DNA from 2 places in the Thermoanaerobacterium xylanolyticum LX-11 genome. Region 1 is predicted to be linked to the other one. Evidence: riboswitches for the same ligand, from Rfam matches in the RefSeq annotation. Region 1 holds a riboswitch; the other holds the start of a gene.

Region 1 (11,413 bases):
CCTATACTGTCCAGCGATGCGATTTCTTCTGTGGCTTATGCCGGCGAGGAAATCTTATTAGTTTTGCTGCCTGCAATAGGCTTTATGGCATATAAAAATCTGCTTTATATTTCTGCCGCTATTATCAGTCTATTATTGATACTTACTTTTTCTTACATACAGACGATAGAAAACTACCCAAATGGAGGAGGCGCCTACATAGTTGCGTCTGATAACTTAGGGAAGACCGCAGGAGTAGTAGCTGGTGCTGCACTATCTGTCGACTATATTTTGACAGTGGCAGTTAGTGTGTCATCAGGTGTTGATCAGATAACATCTGCATTTTTATTTTTAAGGCCTTACTCAATACTTATATGTATCGCAATTGTGCTGATTTTGATGATAGGCAATTTGAGAGGTATACGTGAATCATCCAGAATTTTTGGTGTTCCTACGTATGCTTTTGTTTTTGGCATAGTTGCGATGCTTATTGCAGGTATTGTAAAGATAAAAGGAGGATATGTGCCTCCTACTACACCTTTAAAAGCCGTTGAACCAGTCACACTGTTCTTACTTTTAAGAGCTTTTTCAAATGGATGTTCTGCTTTGACTGGCGTTGAAGCTGTAAGCAATGCGGTGCCGAATTTTAAAGAGCCATCTGTTAAACGAGCAATTACTGTCTTGATTTTGCTATCTTCTATTGTCTTGATTTCATTTGGCGGCATATCTGTCCTTATAAGCATGTATCACGTTACTGCAGGAGACAAAGCTGTAATCATACAGTTAGCAAACGAAATATTTGGTAGAGGCTTCATGTTCTACTACATTACAGCAACAACATTTATCATATTGGTAATGGCATCTAATACTGCTTATTCAGGATTTCCACTCTTACTTGCGATAATGGCAAAAGAAGGACACATGCCGAGACAGCTTAACAAAAGAGGCGACAGGCTAAGCTATTCAAACGGCATAATATTGCTTTCAGTTTTGGCTACTGTTCTTATTGTGGCATTCAGGGCTAATGTCACTTCCTTGATAGGACTTTATGCAATTGGCGTTTTCATATCATTTACTTTGTCGCAGACAGGCATGGCAAAGAGATGGATAACAACGAGAAGCAAAAATTGGGTTATAAAGGCGATTATAAATGGTACAGGTGCTATTGTCACGGCTTTAGTTGTCGTAATTGTAGGAATAACCAAATTTAGAGAAGGTGCTTGGATCGTAATAATAGTTATACCTGTTTTGGTATTTATGATGCTTAAGATAAATAAGCATTACAGGGCTGTGGCTGTACAGCTTAGAGTAAGTCCAGAAGATCTTCAGTGCATAAAGATCTCTGAAAGTCACTATCGAAACAGAGTAATAGTGCCTATAGAGAGCATCAATAAGGCCAGTATCAGAGCGTTAAGGTATGCCAGGACGATATCTGAGCATGTCATCGCTTTTAATGTGTCTATAGATGAGGAAAGCGGTGAAAAAATTAAAAAGAGGTATGCCATGCTTAATACGGACATACCGCTTATTGTCAAATATTCACCATTTAGGAGAATCGTTGAGCCGCTTCTTAAATTTATAGAATCGGAAGAGTACAACTATAAAAAAGGAGATATGATAACAGTAATATTGCCGCAGTTTGTAGTTAGGAAAAGGTGGCACAACATTCTTCATAATAAGACGAGAGTTTATATAGAAAAAGAACTGTTAAAACACAAACACATCGTCGTTGCGACCATGCCGCTGCAGCTTCACGATGATGATGATATTGAAGATAAATGCAAAAAAGAGCAATAAGATTATTGCTCTTTTAATATTGTGCTTATGGCGTGAAGGACCTTGTCAATATGGTCTTTTTTGATGTAATAGTGTGTTACAAATCTTACGGCGTAGTCATTGCCGCCGTTTACCTTAATCCCGTAATTTAAAAGTTTTGAGGATAATTGTGCTCCTGTAAGACCTGTTGCAGATATGTCAGACATGACGATATTTGTTTGAACTGTCGACATGTCAACTTTTATGCCTTTTATGTTATTTAAGCCTTCTGCTAAAAGCCTTGCGTTTTCGTGATCTTCTGCTAATCTCTTTGTCATCTTTTCAAGTGCTACAATTCCTGCTGCAGCTAAAATCCCAGCTTGTCTTAAACCACCACCCAACATTTTGCGGTACTTTCTGGCCTTTTTAATGAAATCTTTACTGCCGGCCACAATGGAACCTACGGGTGCACAAAGTCCTTTTGACAGACAAAACATTACGCTGTCAGCGTATCTTGCTATTTCCTTTACGTCCACATTTAGGTATGTGGCTGCGTTGAAAATCCTTGCTCCGTCTAAATGAACAGGTATATCGTGTTCTTTTGCTATCTCATAAATTTCCTTCATATTGCTTAGTGGTATAACTGTACCACCTGCTTTATTGTGGGTGTTTTCCAGACATATAAGACTTGTCTTTGGAAAATGGATGTCATCTGTCCTGATGGAGTTTAGAACATCTTTCGGGTCCATAATACCATTTATTCCTCGTATAGTTTTAGCTTGCACCCCTGATAGATATCCTATTCCACCGACTTCATACGTAATTATATGGCATTTTTCTTCCAGTATTATTTCGTTGCCGTGATGTGTATGTGTCATGACAGATACTTGGTTTCCTTGTGTCCCGCTTGTCACAAACATTGCATCTTCTTTTCCCATAATATCTGCTGCCATTTCTTCAAGCTTCTTTACAGTGGGATCTTCACCATAAACATCGTCGCCTACTAAAGCTTTGTACATGGCATCTCTCATTTCCTGAGTTGGCAACGTGACTGTGTCGCTTCTTAAATCGATGTATTCCATATGCAATTACCTCCTATCTATTAGCTTAATTTAAGATTAACATTGTTGAAAAGCTAAAGCAATAGATGCGATTACGGGAATTTTGTTATTTAAAGCAATGGTGTTATAATCAAATAAGAAATTTAAATTTTAAGATACGGAGGGGTTGTATGCAGTATAGAGAATTTGGCAATACAGGTGTTAAGGTTTCAGCATTGGGTTTTGGCGCAATGAGATTGCCTACAATAGGCGGAGACAACAGCAAGATCGATGAAGAAGAAGCTATAAAGATGATAAGATATGCTATAGATAATGGCGTTAACTACGTTGATACTGCATATCCGTACCACAATGGGCAAAGTGAGATTGTGGTAGGCAAAGCTTTAAAAGACGGATACAGGGAAAAGACGTATTTAGCTACAAAACTTCCGTCATGGCTTGTTAATGAAAAAGAAGATATGGATAAATACCTGAATGAACAACTAAAAAAACTGGACGTTGACTACATAGATTTTTACCTTCTACACGCATTGGATAAAGAGAGATGGGAGAAGTACAAAAGACTTGATGTGTTTAGCTGGATGGAAAAGGTCAAGAAAGAAGGCAAAGTCAAATTCATAGGTTTTTCTTTCCATGACGAATACAACGTTTTTAAAGGCATAATCGATGATTACGATAAATGGGATTTTTGTCAGATACAGTACAACTACATGGATATAAACAATCAAGCGGGCTTAAAAGGGCTTAAGTATGCTGCGTCAAAGGGATTAGCCGTTATTGTAATGGAACCAATAAGAGGTGGCAAGCTTGCTGGAGATCCGCCAGAGGCTATCAAAGAGCTTTGGAACAGTGCAAGTGTAAAAAGGACACCTGCAGAATGGGCTTTGCAGTGGGTGTGGAATCATCCTGAAGTTTCCCTTGTATTAAGTGGAATGAGCACGATGGAACAAGTGAAACAAAATATAGAAAGTGCATCAAGATCAAAAGCAAATGGTTTAACCGAGAACGAGGTAAAACTTGTAGATAAAGTCAGAGAAACTTATGAAAGGCTTTCGCCTGTAGGATGTACTGCTTGTAACTACTGTATGCCATGTCCAAATGGTGTGAATATACCTAAGAATTTTGCCGTATACAATGAAGCCCACATGTACAACAATTATGATGAAGCACTTAGAAATTATAATAACTTAAATGAAGGTAAAGCAAGTTCTTGCATAGAATGCGGAGAGTGCGAGACAAAATGCCCTCAACACTTGACAATAATTGATTATCTAAAGGATGTAAGAAGATATTTTAAAGATGCTGTTTAAAAATAAGCCATATTGATGAAACTTAAGTTTCACCAATATGGCTTTACTTTTAGTAGAAAAAACTATGTATAATATTTTTTATAATACTTGCTTTGATAGTTTACTTGTGAAATAATAAATAGTGAATATCTTATTTAGAAGGGAGTGTCAAGAATGGTTCAAAGTGGATTTATGCTATTTCTGCAGTATTTTGTGGCTTTAGCTACACCGATTGTATCAGTTATCTTTTTGGTATTTTACATAGTTTATACATTGAAAAAAATGAAAAAGATTGATTCAATAGAAAAAAGTTTAGCAAAAATAGCAACTTCAGGCAAATCAGAATCAAGTGAATCTTCTTATAAATCTAATGAAGATTTTGAAATTGAAGATGAAGTCGAAGAAGTAGTTGTTAAATAGCAAAATGCATCAGGATGTGATAATGTGGTATGGGATGACTTAGATACACCGATTGGAACGCTAAGAATATATTCAAGCGAAGATGGCATAACGAGGATAGATTTTCCTAATGAAGAACATTTACAATGTTTAAGGAGTACGAATTCATTTATAGCTGATTGCAAAGAACAGCTTAAATTGTACTTTGAGGGTCACTTGAAAGAATTTAGCGTAAAGTTAGATTTAGAAGGGACAGACTTTCAAAAATCTGTTTGGCGAGAGCTTATGAAGATACCGTATGGCTTTTACGCTACATACGGTGAAATCGCAAGAAGAATAGGTAAGCCAAATGCATCAAGAGCTGTAGGAAATGCCCTCAATAAAAATCCTATTCCGATTATCATACCGTGTCATAGGGTCATCGGTTCAGATATGACACTGAAAGGCTTTGCAGGAGGACTTAATGTCAAGTCATTACTGCTTCAACATGAAGGTATTGCATTTAAAAAGTAATTTTATTATAATTAGATAATAAATTAATCAATAGACTATGTCCGCTGGGGGTGCTTTTAGCTGAGATGGCAGATGCCAAACCCCTAGAACCTGATTAGGTTAATACCTACGAAGGGAATGCGGCAAAAGACCGCATCAGTGTGCGGTTTTTTTGTTTTAAGCGGTACATAGCCTCAAAAGGAGGTTATTTTTATGTCCTACATTGTAAGCATTTTTTCTGATTTTACAAAGATAAAGCCTGCCACACTTTCCATAATAATTGCGATTCTATTTGCTGCCTTTTTGTTTTACATTTTAAGAAACAGCGTGAAATTTAATGCAAAGATGCTTGTGTACGGTGGATTAGCAATAGCCATATCATTTGTATTGTCGTATATAAGGTTTTACCATTGGCCTCAAGGTGGCTCTATAACGCCAGCCAGTATGCTTCCGCTGTTTGTCTTTGCATACTATTACGGTGCAGGGCCTGGTATAGCGGTGGGAATGGCCTATGGAATGCTTCAGCTAATACAAGATCCTTATGTTGTGCATTGGATACAGCTTCTATTAGATTATCCATTGGCGTTTGGTGCCTTAGGACTTGCAGGATTCTTTAAAAAGAATTTAAGTCTGGGAATCTTAGTTGGTGGTTTTGGCAGGTTTTTTTCACATTTTCTATCAGGTGTCTTCTTCTTTGCCAGCTATGCACCAAAAGGTATGAATCCTATTGTCTATTCGCTTCTTGTTAATGGTATATTAGTAGGTGTGGAGGTCTTGATTTGTTTTGTGGTTTCTATTATTCCGCAAGTTAGAAATGCAATTGAGATGATAAAGAAAAAAGCATTAGCGTAAAATTTATAAAAACCCTCTTTTTAACGGAAGAGGGTTTTTAGTGCGCCCGGCATGGGCGATAACTTGGCGGTGAAAGTCCGCTGTGGGCTTGGTAGTGGGAACCACTAGCTGAACCGCAAGGGTGTCCATCGTGAGGTGGAATCTGAAGGAAGCGGTAGGCAAAATCTCGGTCTGAGGAATACGAACCAGATAAGAGGCTGAATTGGGGCGGACGAGTTTGCTGAACAAAACGAAGTCCAACACTACCCGAACCCCATACAGTAAATCTGGCAGATAGACGAGATGAAGGTTATCGTTCTTACCCGGGGAGGTCTCAAGGATAAGTCATTAAAGTGAACTCTGAAATGACAACCCATGCAGTGATGTATGGCTGAACCTTGAGAAGTCAGCAGAGGTCATAGTACTTATCTAGTCATGAATAGATAAGGAAGGACCGAACATTAGGAGGTTTTGGAAATCTTATGAACTCGAAAGATATGCAGAGACTGCAGACAACTCAACAAAGAGGCTATCCGCTCAATCAAGAAATGGAATTTCAAGAGAGAGCGGAAGTGCATAGTATATCATCGGCGTCAAAAGATAGAAGAAACAATGTACAAAGATACACCAGTAATATGCTTGAAATGATACTAGACCGAGAAAACATGAAAGAAGCATACAAACGAGTAGTTGCAAATAAAGGAAGCCATGGAGTCGATGGGATGGAAGTAGATGAACTTCTACCGTATCTCAAAGAAAACTGGCCGACCATAAAGCAACAATTACTGGAAGGAAAATATAAACCACAACCAGTGTTGAGAGTAGAAATACCAAAACCAGATGGAGGAACAAGACTACTAGGGATACCTACAGTACTAGACAGACTAATACAACAAGCAATAGCCCAAATACTAAGTGGAATATACGACCATACATTCTCTGATAACAGTTATGGTTTCAGACCTAGACGCAGTGCAAAAGACGCAGTAATAGCCGCAGAAGTATATATAAACGAAGGATGCACATGGGTAGTAGATATAGACTTAGAAAAGTTCTTTGACAGAGTAAACCACGACATACTAATGTCCAAATTAGAAAAGCGGATAGGAGACAAACGAGTACTGAAGCTAATACGAAGATACTTAGAATCAGGAGTAATGATAAATGGAATCAAAGTAGCAACAGAAGAAGGGACACCACAAGGAGGGCCATTAAGTCCGCTACTAGCAAACATAATGTTAGATGAACTAGACAAAGAACTAGAAAGAAGAGGACATAAATTCTGTCGATATGCAGATGATTGCAACATATACGTAAAAAGCAGGTCAGCAGGAAACAGAGTAATGAAAAGCATAAAGAAATTCATAGAAACCAAATTAAAACTAAAAGTCAATGAAACAAAAAGTGCTGTAGATAGACCATGGAAAAGAAAATTCTTAGGATTTTCGTTTTATACAAAAGAAAACGAAGTAAGAATAAGGATTCATGAAAAATCCATCAAAAGGTTTAAGGAAAAAGTAAGAGAAATAACCAATCGAAACAAGGGAATAAGCATGGAATACAGAATACGTAGATTGAATCAGATAACGACAGGATGGGTTAACTATTTTGGATTAGCAGATGCGAAAGGAATAATGAAAGCTCTTGACGAATGGATAAGGCGTAGACTAAGAGCATGTATATGGAAGCAATGGAAGAAGACAAAAACAAAGTATGACAATCTGATAAAATTAGGAGTAGAAAAACAAAAAGCCTGGGCATACGCCAATACGAGGAAAGGCTACTGGAGAATATCCAATAGCCAAATACTCAATATGACTCTTACAAATAAATACTTCGAAGACATAGGTTATAGAAGTTTATCAAAAAGGTATCTAATCGTACATTAAATCTTAATGAACCGCCGTATACCGAACGGTACGTACGGTGGTGTGAGAGGACGGCGGTTAGTCACCGCCTCCTACTCGATTAAATTTTATACAATAAATTGATTTTGATGGTATAATATTAGATAGCAAATAAAAATAAACTATATTGATGGATAGATTTTAACGCATTTTTAATACAAATTTAATTTAAATTTAATGTTTAAATGCCATAATCAATATAGTGATTGTGAGGGTCTTTTTGATGGATAAAATAAAGATTTTAATACTTTATGAAGATATAGGAACTGGACATAAAAGAACGGCGATGGCTTTAAAAAAAGCCTTCGAAAAAAGAGATGGCGTTGAAGCCTTCGTGGAAAATCCACTTGGGGAGAAGTTTCCCAGCCTGTCTTACTTGACAACGAGAATTTACTTAAAGACGCTAAAATTGACACCTGAATTATGGGGGTATCTTTATGAGATGGAAAGGGACAAGATAGAAAGGCGTATAAATAAGCTGGTAGGCATGTCTGTTTATACATTTATAAAAGATTACGTGTTAAATTTAAAGCCTAACGCAGTAATATGCACCCATCCGTTTTCTTGCTCTATTCTGTCACATATAAAAAGAGATCTCAACATTCCGATATTTGCCATATTGACTGATTACGATGTCCATGCCTATTGGATACATCACCAGATAGATGGGTATTTTGTTGGATCTCGAGAGATGAAAAGTCAGATGAATTTGATGGGTGTTTCCGATGACAAAATAAATGTGACTGGCATACCTATTGATGAAGAATTTTACGTCAAAAAAGATAAAAATGAGATGAGAGAAAAATTGGGTTTTCAATTAGATAGACCATTGGTGATGGTGATGGGCGGTGGACTTGGACTGGGAAACATAAAAAAAGCCGTCAATGTTATACAGAGGCATAAAGATTTGCAGATTGCTGTAATATGTGGATTAAATAAGAATTTAAAGGCTAAAATAGAGGAGATATCGGATGATAATGTATTTGTGTATGGTCATGTAGACAACGTGCATGAATTTATGGAGGCTGCTGATGTCTTAGTAACTAAAAGTGGTGGTCTTACTGTCACCGAAGCCATAATTAAGAAATTGCCTATGATAATTTTTGATCCTATACCTGGACAAGAAGAGAGAAATCTCGAATTTTTGCTTAAAAAGAGGATTGCCTTAAGAATTAAAGATATAGAAAAGTTAGACAAAAAGATATTAGATCTCTTATCTGACAAGAAAAAGATAGATGAAATGAAGGAGCGCATGGAGGAAATTGGCATATACAATTCAGCAGACAAGGTATGCAGCGTAGTTATAAATAATATAAAGAATGATGCTTTGAAGGTGTAAGGAGGTTTCATTTGTGTCGGGAGTGAAGAAATTGATTATTGCGGAGGACAGGAATGTATTTTTCCTTTTAAATGAAAGGATAAAGTGCAAAACTCTTGATAAGATTATGCCTAAAATAACCCATATAGGAGGACCGTATTTTACGATTTTATCTTGTTTGCTGCTGATTTTGTTTGGAAAAAGCAGCGTTAAGCTTTCTGCCATTCAAGCCCTTACTACTTTGACAAGTAGCCACTTAGTTGTGCAAATTTTAAAGAGAATATGCACGAGGCCAAGGCCTTACATGGTTTTGCCTGAAGCCAATACATTCAAATATTTGTTGAGAGATTATTCTTTCCCGTCAGGTCACGCTACAGCTATATTTTCTTTGGCGGTTTCTTTTTCATTTTTCTTTCCTGATTTGACGATTATTTTAGTCAGTCTGGCTATTTTAGTGAGTCTTTCGAGGATTTACATGGGATTGCACTATCCTTCAGATGTCATAATAGGCTCTACGGTTGGTATCCTATTTTCATATATAACACATATGTATGGCTTGATGCTGCCTATTCTTTAAACAAGTATTTATATTGAGCAGTTATAGCTAACAATGTGAAGATGTACGTTATGACTGAAAAGAAATAATTCCATCTGTTGTAAATAAGAAGCCCGTTTATGTGAAATACTGCTTCAACGGCAGTCAGAAACAATATCCATGCAGCCGTGTATATGATGTAGCGTATTTTTCCTTTTGGTATGTATTGTATAAAAATCATGCCATAAGGTGGTCCTATAAATGTTTCCATCAGGAATGACAAAACTCCATTTGGGACAGGTGCATCAATGTAATAGTAGTATTTCAAAGTAAAGTCAAATATCACATCCAAAGAAAAGCCTATCACAGATGAAAGCAGATACGCAGGTATTAGCACTTTTAACTTTTTTCTGTCTATCAAAAAAAGCGATATAATTACCGTAAAAATTGAAAAAATTATGTACCACATAACATCACCTTGAATTATTTTGGCTTTTACAAAAACAAATTATTAAAGTTTTTAAAAGCCAATTGACTAGAAAATTTTGTAATGATAAAATGATTAGTAGAAGATAATAATTTTCGGGAGGTGTTGTTATGTTAAACAATATTGAGAAAAAATATTTGACCGATTTAGAAGTTGCAAGGCTTGCTATAGATATAGAAGAAAGAGGATACGAATTTTATACAAAAGCTTCAGAGAAATTTTCTAACGACGAGAAAATGAGAAAGTTTTTTGATGACATGGCGAAAGAGGAGCTTATACATAAATCCAGATTTGAAGAGCTTTATAATAAGCTTTTAGACGAAAAGAAAGGCGACGATAGCTTGTACTTTGACATAGAGGCATCTATTTATTTAACATTGCTTTACAATACATCTGTTTTTCCATCGAAAGATGCTGTTGACGAGGTATTAGAGAAAATAAATAAATTTGAAGATGCTGTAGAATTGGCAATAAGAGCGGAAAAAGATTCCATAATATTTTACGATGAGATAGTCAAAGATGCTAAATTTGACTCTACGAAAAAAGTTGCAATAACATTATTGAATGAGGAGATAAAGCACTTCATAGATCTAAGCAATATGATAAAAGCGATATAGAGATTTTTATTGGCGTATGAAGAGTTATGTTCTTTATATGCTTTTTTTCTTATATTTGATATAATTATTAATAACAAAAGTCATATTGATTGGGATGATAGTTATGGTTAAGTTAACTGATGCGGAGATTAAGAGCAGATGCGAAAATGATAGTGTCTATAGAAAAGGTCTTGAATATTATCTGTCAGGTAAGATACACAATTTTACTTACAACAAAACTGGCACTGTATTTCAAGCTTTTGTAATGGGTACATCTTTGTACAGAGTAATGATACAAAAGTATAATGGTGAATTGTACACAAGTTGTACATGCCCTGCAAAGGCAAGATATGGTGGTGATTGCAAACATATTGCGGCAGTTTTAATGTATATAAAAAATAATCAAGCTGAGATAGAGGACAATCTAAAAAATAAGGCTGCGTATGATTTGTTTGAAGAATTTGAAAAAAGAGAATACATACCTGATGAATTGAAACAGCCTATTAACATAGAGATTACATTAGAATCTTATCAAATGAATACATCTTTATGCCTTAGAATGGGTATTGACAAATTGTACGTAGTTAAAAGCATAAAGAAGTTTTTTGACGATATTGATGAAGGAATGATCGTTGAATTTGGCAAAGGATTTTCATTTGATCCAAGCGTAAATACTTTTAAAGAAGAAGATATGAAGCTTATAAAGTTTTTAAGAGAGATATACGAGATTGACAAAATCAATACTGAAAATTCATATTACAGAG
Region 2 (11,413 bases), 880 kb from region 1:
TATTACCATCGCTCCTGCAAGTGCCATCATGCCCCCCATTGCATGAACGACACCAGATCCTGCAAAGTCAATTACACCATTCCCGAGTCCGAGTTTGGCTCCAAGCTGTGAAAGCCATCCTCCTCCCCAGACCCATCCACCATAGATGGGATAATAAACCATTGAAACAAAAAACGATCCAATGACAACCGCTAAAAATTTAACTCTTTCTGCCATCGCACCAGTAGGTATTGTAACCGTCGTATCCATAAATACCATCTCAAAGAAGAACAACGCATACACACCTACATCATACGTTCCACCGCTTAATAGGAAAAATCCATTAAGCCCCACTAAATTCCATCCTCCTATGCTTAGTGCGTGGTTTAAAGGTGCTGTACCACCAAGGCTTGAAAATGAACCAGAGCCGCCCATCATAAATGCAAAACCTGTCAAGAAAAATCCAACAGTACCTACTAAAAATACCATAAGATTCATGGCCATAGTGTGCATTGCATTTTTAGCCTGTGTAAAGCCAGTTTCAACAAGTGCAAACCCAGCCTGAAAGAAGAATATCAAAAATGCAGTTAGCATTACCCATACGAAATTAATGCCAAGCTTATTCTTTGCAACCTGTGTTGCTACTTCATCTAATGTAGGTTTACCTGTAACTGCACTTGTAATGTCTTTTACAGTGCCAAGATTAGCCCCTGTTGGATCACCACCAGCAGCATATACCACCCCTACTGTCATTATCAAAAGTAATGCCAATACAATACCTATTACAATTTTCTTTTTCATGAAAAGCACCTCCATATTATTTAACTTTTATATTCTCTTAAAATTTCTAATTGAAAACTTTTTATCTTTTATATTTTTTGAAAGATTGTAAATCCTTACAAAATAGATTATTACAAGGTAGACAATTGGCAAAGCCATTATAAATGCTGGCACGCTATTGGAAAAGATTATTATTGTATTATGCATAGATATGCTGTATAATATAAACGTTAAAGCTAAAATAAAAATTATTGTATTTATAGTGTATAATGTGATGATAGGGATTTTTTTCATTTATGTCATCACCTCCTTTCAAAAAATGAAGGTGCTTAGATCTCCAAGATTTAAGCACCCTTGCTTTTTTATCGAATGACTATTTGTTTTATTATTGATTAAAGTCAAAAGCTTTAAAGCCAATGTTGTACGCTTCTTCACCGTGTTCAACTATATCAAGTCCTAATTCCTCTTCTTCTTTAGTAACTCTAAGCTCCATAAATAAGCTTATAAATTTCAATATTATAAATGACATAAGCCCTGCAAAGATGTAAGTTGTAACAACTCCTGTAAGCTGAATAAGCAATTGATTCGGATTGCCGTAGAATAAGCCATTAGCACCTGCAGGATTTATAGCTTTTGTTGCAAAAAGTCCTGTAGCCAGTGCACCCCATGTACCGCCAACGCCGTGTATACCAAACGCATCAAGTGAATCATCATATCCAAATTTATGCTTGATGTAATTGACAGATGTGAAGCATATTATACCTGATATGACTCCTATTGCGATCGCAGAAACTGCTGTCACATATCCTGCTGCAGGTGTAATAGCTACAAGTCCTGCTACAGCACCACTTACAGCACCAAGTAGTGTAGGCTTACCGCTTACTTTCCATTCGGTTAATACCCATCCCATGGAGGCGGCAGCAGCAGCAGTATTTGTCACGACAAATGCATTAACCGCCAGACCATTTACAGATAAAGCGCTTCCTGCATTAAATCCAAACCAGCCAAACCATAAAAATGCTGCTCCCATCAAAACCATAGGCATGTGATGTGGTACCATCTTTGTATTTTTTCTCTTGCCCAGTATTAAAGCCGCCACAAGTCCTGAAACGCCAGAACTTATGTGAACGACTGTACCACCAGCAAAGTCCAATGCGCCTAAGTTTTTAAGCCATCCACCATTTCCCCATACCCAATGTGCAAGTGGATCATATACTAATGTAGTCCAAATAAGCGTAAATACGATGAATGCTGAAAATCTCATTCTTTCCGCAAATGCACCCGTTATTAAAGCAGGTGTTATTATGGCAAACATCAATTGATATACCATAAACGCCAAAAGTGGTATCGTCGATGAATAAGTACCATCAGGTCCAAGACCAATATTGTTAAGACCAGCCCAATGTAGATTTCCTATCAAGTGGTATGTATCACCACTAAAGGATAATGAAAATCCAAATAATACCCATTGTACAGAAACAAGTGCGATAATAGTGAAACTTTGCATCATTATGCTTATGACATTTTTCCCATTAACCATACCGCCGTAAAAAAATGCCAATCCCGGTGTCATGATCATGACTAATGCTGATGAAAATAGTATAAATGCTGTATCACCTGTGTCTATCTTGCCTGTCGCTGCAAAAGCCATATTTGGTATTAAAACTGCCAATAAGAACATCAATGTAATAAATATCTTTTTCTTCACATTTATTCCTCCTTTAAAAATAATAAAAGAAGACGCCCTAATACATAGGTTACCTATGAATTAGAGCGCCTTTGCTCTGTCAATTTAAAGTAATAATATTTATCTTAGTTATAATAGTACATCTATATATGTTTTTTGTCAATATCTAAGTTTACTATTTTGCAAAAAATTTAAATTGCAATTTAATATAAATCTGAAATGAATGTTGTAAAACAAGTAAAAATCTTATAAACATCAACTAATACAAAGTAAATCAATCTTTCTTTTTGAAATAATAATCAGGCAACAAAGATAATTTTTCGCAATATTTTTTCTCATTAAAATGAGTTTTCTCCTTAAGTATATAATATATCTCTTCAATCAAGACCGAACCTATCATTTCTTTTGACTTTTGTTCAGAATAACCTAAATTTTTTAGTCGCATCAGGGTAGCTTTTGTACATTTCGGATCATCCATTTTCAATTGATTCTCAACAACATCCATAATTAAAGCTTTTAATCTATAATTAACCATAATTCTTCTCCTTACAATTCATTCATAGTAAACATAATAATATCATTTATTCAAAGCTCTAAAGAGTTATAAACAATGATTTGATTTTATTAGTTGTCTTTAAAATAAACTATATTTATTCTTTTTAGCAATACTTGCGTAAACAATGAATATATCGGAACATTAATAATTTCTCCTACAACCTTTGGAGGTAGAGTAGTCACTAAAGGCATTTTAAATAACAGCAGAAGAAAATAAGGCACCAATATTACTGATGAAATTAACTGACCTACACCAATTGCTATCAGCAATTGCCATATAGAAGGGATTGGAGCTTTTATCGGCTTTAAAACCAAAGCAGGAATAATACCTGTGAGAGCTGCTGTCAATGTAAAATGTGGCATGTATGGTCCTAAAGGATTAATGTAATACCCAACTATATCACCTACAGCACCTACTATACCTCCTGCTGTAGATCCAAACATTATCCCTGCAAGAATCACCGGCAATGCGCCAAAGCCAATTCTTATACCTTCAATACCACCAACAGCTATTCTAATACTAGCTATTCTACTTAAAACTATGTTTAGGCTAATCAACAATGCTAGAAAAACCAGTTCTCTCGTATGTATTTTTTTCATTAAACAAGCCTCCCTATCAATTATATAGGTTATAATAAGACTGCTACACAATTAGAAAAAGACTACTACAATGGTACCATAAACTCTATATATCATCAATACTCTCAAATCAAGTTTTTTTATAATATCATATTAATTGCTTTTTATATATAGTAGCCTTTTAAGATCCGCTGCAAGCTTATTTGACATTTAGACTCATATTATATATTTGATGACATTACCATCAAATATTGACTCTATTTCCTTTATAAAAAATTCCTTCATTTCATTTATCTCATCATTTTTGTACATAAATTTTTTGTAGCCAAATTGACCGAATCTACAAACCCTTTCTTCGTCATTCATAGGCAGTGTATTTTCAGGAAAAATCTCTGATATGGTACTTTTGGCTTTTGCTGTGTATCTGTGTGAGATGATTTCAAATGTTATTGGATATGCAGTTTTTTCAGGTATACTTTCCTTCATTTTAAATAATAGTTCTTTATAATCTTTTTGCCAATTGTCATACAAAAAAACAGGCGCTATCAAAAAACCCATGGGATAGCCTGATTCAATTATTTTTCTGCTGGCTTCCAATCTTTTCTCTAATGATGGAGTCCTTTTTTCATATTCGTTTATGATTTTTTCAGTATTTAAACTAAATCTCACTTCTGTATGTCCATTATGTTCAATATCAAGAAGTGTATCTATGTCTGTAAACTTCGTGACAAATCTAAATCTTCCACTTTCGCTTTTGCTGAAAAATTCTATCGCAGATTTTAGAATGTTTGTATACGGCTCTACTGGCACGGGATCTGACGTTGCCGAACCTTCAAAAATTGTCTTTTCAGGTTTCCTTGCTTCAATATAATCATTTGCCCACATAAATATGTCATCTATATTTACATTGACCTTTATGTAAGGCCTCTCGCTTAAATTTGTATTAAGATAACAATATTGACATTGACCTACACAACCAGATAGCAATGGTAGCTGATAATTAGCTGATGGTTTACAAGATTGAAAATCTATCTTTTTCTTCACGCCCACAACTAAAGTATTTTTCCCTTCTTTATAATATTCTCGTAAATTGTCCCCTGGTATATGTCCTTTTATTCTATTTCCTTTCATCTCTATAAATTCAACTTCTTTTCTGTCTTTAAAAAATTGGTATATGTTGTATCCAATTTCATAGTCTATAGCATTTTTTTCAAAAATAATGCGCTTAGGAATAAACATTTTCGTACTCCTTTTTTTAAGTAATTTGTTTATTTTTATTCTTAGCACATTTCAAATAGTATATGCAAAAAGCACATCCTATTTGTAAGAATGTGCTTTTCATACTACTTTGATATAGCATCTTTTAAGCGCCTTGTGGCAAAACCTATATCATCTGATGCCATGATCTCTGATACAACTGAGATTCCATCAACGCCCGTTCTCATTACATCTAATGCATTGCTGTATTTTATGCCTCCAATTGCGACAACAGGAATCTTTACTGCTTCTTTTATTTTTTTTAAATCCAAAAGCCCTATTGCTTCACCTATATCTTTCTTTGTGCCTGTGTAGAATACTGCACCTGCTCCTATGTAGTCAGCACCATCTCTTTCTGCCTCTACGGCTTCATCTACGCATCCAGCAGATATGCCGATTATCTTATTATCGCTCATGATCTTTCTTGCAATGCTGCATGGCAGATCTTCTTGACCTAGGTGAACTCCATCTGCATCAACAGACAGTGCTATATCAATTCTGTCATTTATTATAAATGGAACATTGTATTTTCCTGCAATATCTTTTAATCTTTTAGCAATCTCGTAAAACTCTCTTGATGAAATATCCTTTTCCCTAAGCTGTAGCATAGTAACACCGTTTTGCAATGATTCTTCTACAGCATCGTAAAAATCTCTACCAGCCTTCAAAAGGTTTCTGTCAGTGACCAAATAAAGAGATACATCAAAATCTTTCATGCTTACGCCTCCAATACTTCAATATCAGCGTATTTCCTTATAATGTCGGAGTTTATAAGGTACAGATTGTCTATAAATTTTGCCCTAAATGTCCCAGGCAAATTGCACTCTTTTTCCGCCAATTCTCCAGCTATATTCATAATAAGAAGGGCAGCCAATGACGATATCACTTTGTCATGGCTGCATGCAGACGTAGCCGCCATTATTGCACCTAAAGTACAGCCCGCACCTGTTATCTTTGTAAATAAATAGGTACCATTTTTAACTTTTACTACTCTTTTGCCGTCGCTTATATAGTCTTCTTTACCTGTTGCAACAACAACCGTATTTGTTAACTTTGCAAGTTTTACACATGAGTCAACATTTCCGCTGTCATCTAAAGAATCTACACCTCTGACATTTGCACTTTCACCTGATAAAGCCTTTATTTCACCGCCATTCCCCTTTATAATGCTTATATCACCTATTTTCAAAAGCATATTTACAAAGTCAACCCTGCTTTTTATAGCAGCACATCCTACAGGGTCTAAGACGACTGGTTTTTTGTGGTCTTTTGCTGATATTACAGAATTGATTATTGTCTCTTTAGTTTCATTATTGATAGTACCTATATTTACGTACAAAGCATTTGAAATTGCTGTAAAATCGTACGCTTCGTCCGGTGACATAACCATTGCAGGAGATGCCCCTATACTTAGTAGTGCATTGGCATTATCGTTTATTACGACGTAGTTTGTTATAGCGTGGACAAGCGGCACTTCTTCTTTTAATCTTTCTAAAACCTTTATTGCTTCTTCAACCATAAATTTTCTCCTCTCTCTTATTTAAAGATTTCATAATTGGATAGATTACAGCAGTTAAAATAATCGTACCTATTGTGGGCGTTATAAACCATTTTGATAGATTTGTGCCAAAATATGTAAGATAATTGTAGAATATCGTACCCACCGCAAAAGAAATCGTGGCAGGCACATTTAAGAAGCTATGGCTTTTGCTTTTCATCAAAAAGAAATCTTCAAATACAACCGTATATGCTGGAATAAATACACTTCCTATGGCGTATAAAAAGTTTTGGTAATTATCCATTGGGAACAAATATGCGGCAATAAGCCCCACAATGGAATATATAATAAGCAGACTTTTTCTGCTTAATTTTGCTTTGACAATAGAAAGGGTTGAAATAGCAGCAGAATACACATCCATAAAAGTCGTAGTAACCGTCGACAAAAGTATAATGAGAAGCGGTACAATTCCCGTTTTTATTGACGCAAAATACGAGATTATATCCTTTCCGCCTGTTTTTAAAGCCACATAAAGTCCTATAAAATACATGAAGCAGCTTGCTATGAAATATCCTGCAAATGTATATATAAAGCTGGACTTCCCATCTTTAGCATTTATAGTGTAATCCCCTACCAGCGGAAGCCATGATACAGGCATAGCAACGGCAAGCTCAACAGCACCGCTGAAACTCATGTCTCCCGTTACTGACGCTATTTTCCCGCCTTTTAAATACAATACAACAAATATAGTCAATATAAATAAAAGTACAACAGCAATATCGTTTATCCAATAAGCTTCATTGTCAAAGAATAATGTCCACAATAAAACAGATATGCCAACGACAAAAATTCCAATAGCAGTAGACATGCCTATGGCACCGTTGAAAGCCTTTGCAGACTGTATTATCATTACAGCCGTCCAGCCAACCAATTGAAGCACATTTAAAAGCCCTATAAATACCATGCCTCTCTCGCCCAATACACCTTTCGTGGACTCTATTGCAGGCTTCTTAACTCTAAAGGACATAAGCCCTCCTAAAGCAAAAAACAGAGTACCAATTATATGACCTAACAATATGCTTAAAATTCCTTTAGTTAAGCCTAATGGTGCAAAGTATGAACCAGTAAAAACCTCTGCAATGGATATGGCCGCACCTGCCCATATCAAAAAAAGCGTCGAATTTTTAATCTTCATAGTCAATACCTGCTTTCTTATAAAGATCTACTAAATGTCCTACAGGTCCTACACCTTTACCTATCTCAAGAGAATTTTTAATAGCCTCTGTTATGTAACTTTTTGCGTTTATTACTGCATCTTTCAAGCTAAATCCTCTACCAAGGTACGAAGCTATTGCAGATGAATACGTACATCCTGTCCCATGTGTATTTTTGGTGTCGATCCTCTCCTGCGGCAAAAGTAAAAATTCACTTCCATCGTAAAATACATCAGTAGCATTTTCTACAGAATGACCACCTTTTACAACGACAGCTTTTACACCCATATCGATGATTTTTTTAGCAGCCTCTTTCATGTCTTCAATTCCCTCAATATTCATTCCCGTAAGTTCACATGCCTCCGGTATATTTGGAGTAATGATATCTGCCATAGGCAAAAGTTTTGTCTTCAATGCATCTATGGCGTCTTCTTTTAGAAGGTAATATCCGCTTTTTGATATCATGACAGGGTCTAACACGACGTTTTTTGGATTCCATATTTTAAGTGATGATGCAATAGCGTCAATGATTTCTCCACTTGACACCATGCCTATTTTCACAGCATCAACTTCTGTATCCTCAAATACACAGTCAATCTGCTTTTTGATGATATCTGCATCCATCTCCCTCACGTCAAAAACTCCTACTGTATTCTGCGCAGTAACTGCCGTTATGACGCACATGCCGTATACTCCAAGTGCGCAAAACGTCTTTAAATCTGCCTCTATGCCAGCTCCACCAATGCTGTCAGAGCCTGCAATTGTAAGTAACTTTCTCACATCGATTCCTCCTTTTTTGTATGCCTTAAGGAAATACGAAACAAAAAAGTGTGCTGGATAAGCACACTTAAATCCCAATGTACTCCCTACGCCGGCATTATCCAGATCAGGTTATGGGTCATAGCAGAAATAGCTGCTAACTCTCAGCCGGGCTATCACCCCAGCTCCCCAGACTAAATATTAACTTTTATTTAATTTTAACACAAATTGTTTGACTTGTACAGGATATTTCACTCTATGATCGTGTCAAGTATTTTTAGGTTTTTTTGAAAAAAAGACCTCACTATCACTCTAAGGATGAGTATTGATAGCTGGATTTTAAGAAAAGTTTTTAGTGTTGAAGTCTCTTAACTTCTTGATAGCATAAAATCGCCACTCACTCTATAATCTTTGATTTTCTTTTAATATCTCACTCATTCTCAGATTCTCACGCTCTTCAAAGAAGCCATCATGTATATCAATGCTATTTATTCATGAATTTTACATGTGATAGGTAACCCAAATAAGCTCCCCATAATAATAACTAAAACTACAATCTTCAATATATATGCATACTTTTAAATGGCATTTCTCAATAGTAATGATTTTATAGCCTGACTTGTTAATGTTTTTTTATTTTGCAATATTGGCAAGCTTATTATGTTTTCATAAGTTGATTTTATTTTCTTTAGTTGTTGTTTCGCTTTATACACTGTTTGCTTTGGTATTTCTATTGGCTTTAAGCTTTCATATTGCTGTTTTAATACGACACCTTTCAGCGATATGCCGCTTGCTTTTATTGCTCTTAATTTTGCCATTTTGTGAGCTCCAACCTTGCTCCATGAAATTGGTCTGCTTGATAGTCTCTCTGAAAGTACATGACTTACATGACTTTCTGCACTGCATCCTGTTATTTCTTTTTTGTAAAGGCTGTATGAATTTATTCCATCCCAATTGTTATTTATATATGTTTGGCACTTCGTTACGGGATTTTCTGTTCCGTTTAATTCTAGTTCTTTGTATTTTTGTGTTAAAAGCTCATTGACTTTTTGTTTATCTGCTTTAAATATGGCTTTCCATAATTCTCTCTTTGTTTTTTTATCTTCTTTTATTGCAGCTGTTATGTATTTTTGTAGATGAAATAGGTCTAATACGTATACGGCGTTAGGCAGATATTTTACTCCGAATTTTATCCATTCCGCTCCATCTCCAGATACGTATATGCGTTTTATTTTGTCTTCGTTATATGTGCTTGCAATGTACTCCCATACTTCTTTCCATAACTCTTCTACTTTATCTCCTTCGTATACACCGGAAAAGTATACGGCATTTTTTAGTTCATTTCTGCCTTTTGTTATTGTTTGTTTTCCTTCATGTACGTATATTAATTTTACAATGTCTGGTTTGCCGTTTTGAAGATGTATATGATCTTCATCAGCTTCTATGTATAAAGTTTCTATTTCTTTTTTAGTCTTTGGCTTTTCATATGTTTGAAGGTTGTCTATTTTTCTTAATGTGTTCATTACTGTTTGCCGGCTTACATTGCAGTTAGCTCCATTTCTTTTAAGTTCCTGAGTGGTTTTTTGATATGAGAGTATTGTAGAAAGATCCGTTATATCAGCTTTAAGCTCAGCATCTATTCTTTCATATTTTTGGATGCCAGCAGCTTTATCTACGAGATATGCCTTCTCTCCTGTTTCTTTGTTTTTATAGTACCGTCTTTTGTATGTGATATCTCCAAATGCAGTTGTTATTGTCCTTTCACAATCTTTTTGGACTACCACCCAGTTTTTCCTTTTGTATTTATCTTTATATATGCTTTGATCAAGTTCATGAAGTACATCTGCACAAATCTCTTTTCCTAATTCATTTAGAATTTTTTTAAGTTCTTCTTCAAATTCCAAATAGGTATATTTTCCATCAAGTAATCCAATAATTTTTTCTACAACAAGCAGGAATTTTTGAAGTGTATGTTGAATTATTTTCATAAGACCTCACCTTCCTATTTATTTTCTAACTCATCCTCTTGGGAGGATGGTGAGGTCTTATTTCTACATTTCATCGCTATTTTCCTGCTTTTTCACCTAAAAAAATTTTACACTAAGCACTCTATCGTCAAATTTTCTTGATAATCTATACATTGTTCTTTTATATATATATAAATTATGGTAAAATAGAATTAATAATTATGGGAGGCAGGAATTTTTTATGAATAGTACTTATCTATCAATAGATGATATTATAAAAAATGTATCATTTTTAGTAAATATATTCGATGGTATAAGAATAGTAGATCCTTTAAAAAAGAAAGTTTACTACTCTTTTCTAAATAGCAAGGAAATCATTGATGAAAAAGATTATTGCTATGATTTTTGGAATCAAGGTAAAATATGTAGTAATTGTATATCAATAAGAACAATTATTGAAGATAAAACTTTTGTAAAAGTTGAATATACTGGAGAAAAATTATATTTAGTAACATCGACACCATTTTACACAGACTCAGGTAAAATTGTAGTCGAACTTTTAAAAGATTCTACAGATGCAGGTTTGATTGAAGATATTAAAAATCTGACAAGTCAAAATATATATGATAAAGTAAATGAATTAAATGAATTAGTGGTAAAAGATGGTCTCACTGGACTATATAATAGACGATTCGTAGATGAAAGATTACCTGTTGATATCCTTAGAGCTTCTTTAAATACCATGCCAGTCTCCATAATAATGGCAGATATAGACTTCTTTAAAAAAGTAAATGATACATATGGTCATATTGCAGGTGACGAAACGCTCAAATTTTTTGCCTCCATAATTCAAAGCAATATTAGAAAAGATGATTGGGCAGCTAGGTATGGTGGAGAAGAATTTTTAATTTGTTTGAAAAATACAGATAAAAATGAGGCTTACGAAATAGCTGAAAGAATAAGAAAAAGCATTGAAAGCAGCACTATAATATATAAAGACAAGGAAATTAAAATCACTTCCAGCTTTGGGGTATATACATTTGAAGGCAATTATGAAAATTATTTAGATGTTATTGAAAAAACCGACCAAAAATTATACGAAGCAAAGAAAAAAAGAAATCAAGTTATGGCTTAAGCT

Evidence for each region. A riboswitch is a leader RNA that binds a small molecule or an ion and turns the genes downstream of it on or off. The one in region 1 is predicted to bind thiamine pyrophosphate.
Region 2: it holds a riboswitch for thiamine pyrophosphate, as region 1 does, so the genes downstream of both, thiD (bifunctional hydroxymethylpyrimidine kinase/phosphomethylpyrimidine kinase) here and thiT (energy-coupled thiamine transporter ThiT) in region 1, are expected to answer to the same signal.

Annotation. Positions count from the first base shown of each region.
Region 1 is NC_015555.1:194,532-205,944, forward strand. Features, by position in the region: gene THEXY_RS00980 (APC family permease) at 1-1,776, shown strand, start outside; gene ltaE (low-specificity L-threonine aldolase) at 1,779-2,816, opposite strand; gene THEXY_RS00990 (aldo/keto reductase) at 2,966-4,105, shown strand; gene THEXY_RS00995 (hypothetical protein) at 4,259-4,504, shown strand; gene THEXY_RS01000 (methylated-DNA--[protein]-cysteine S-methyltransferase) at 4,529-4,996, shown strand; TPP riboswitch at 5,033-5,131, shown strand; gene thiT (energy-coupled thiamine transporter ThiT) at 5,189-5,827, shown strand; gene ltrA (group II intron reverse transcriptase/maturase) at 6,289-7,695, shown strand; gene THEXY_RS01015 (MGDG synthase family glycosyltransferase) at 7,937-9,052, shown strand; gene THEXY_RS01020 (phosphatase PAP2 family protein) at 9,066-9,608, shown strand; gene THEXY_RS01025 (CBO0543 family protein) at 9,598-10,035, opposite strand; gene THEXY_RS01030 (ferritin-like domain-containing protein) at 10,164-10,670, shown strand; gene THEXY_RS01035 (DEAD/DEAH box helicase) at 10,774-11,413, shown strand, end outside.
Region 2 is NC_015555.1:1,072,249-1,083,661, reverse strand. Features, by position in the region: gene THEXY_RS05220 (ammonium transporter) at 1-780, opposite strand, end outside; gene THEXY_RS05215 (hypothetical protein) at 808-1,053, opposite strand; gene THEXY_RS05210 (ammonium transporter) at 1,145-2,467, opposite strand; gene THEXY_RS05205 (hypothetical protein) at 2,721-2,981, opposite strand; gene THEXY_RS05200 (folate family ECF transporter S component) at 3,071-3,601, opposite strand; gene splB (spore photoproduct lyase) at 3,797-4,819, opposite strand; gene thiE (thiamine phosphate synthase) at 4,924-5,553, opposite strand; gene thiM (hydroxyethylthiazole kinase) at 5,556-6,356, opposite strand; gene cytX (putative hydroxymethylpyrimidine transporter CytX) at 6,349-7,530, opposite strand; gene thiD (bifunctional hydroxymethylpyrimidine kinase/phosphomethylpyrimidine kinase) at 7,520-8,329, opposite strand; TPP riboswitch at 8,396-8,510, opposite strand; gene THEXY_RS05170 (ISLre2-like element ISTxy1 family transposase) at 8,887-10,296, opposite strand; gene THEXY_RS05165 (GGDEF domain-containing protein) at 10,517-11,410, shown strand; gene THEXY_RS05160 (glycosyltransferase family 2 protein) at 11,407-11,413, opposite strand, start outside.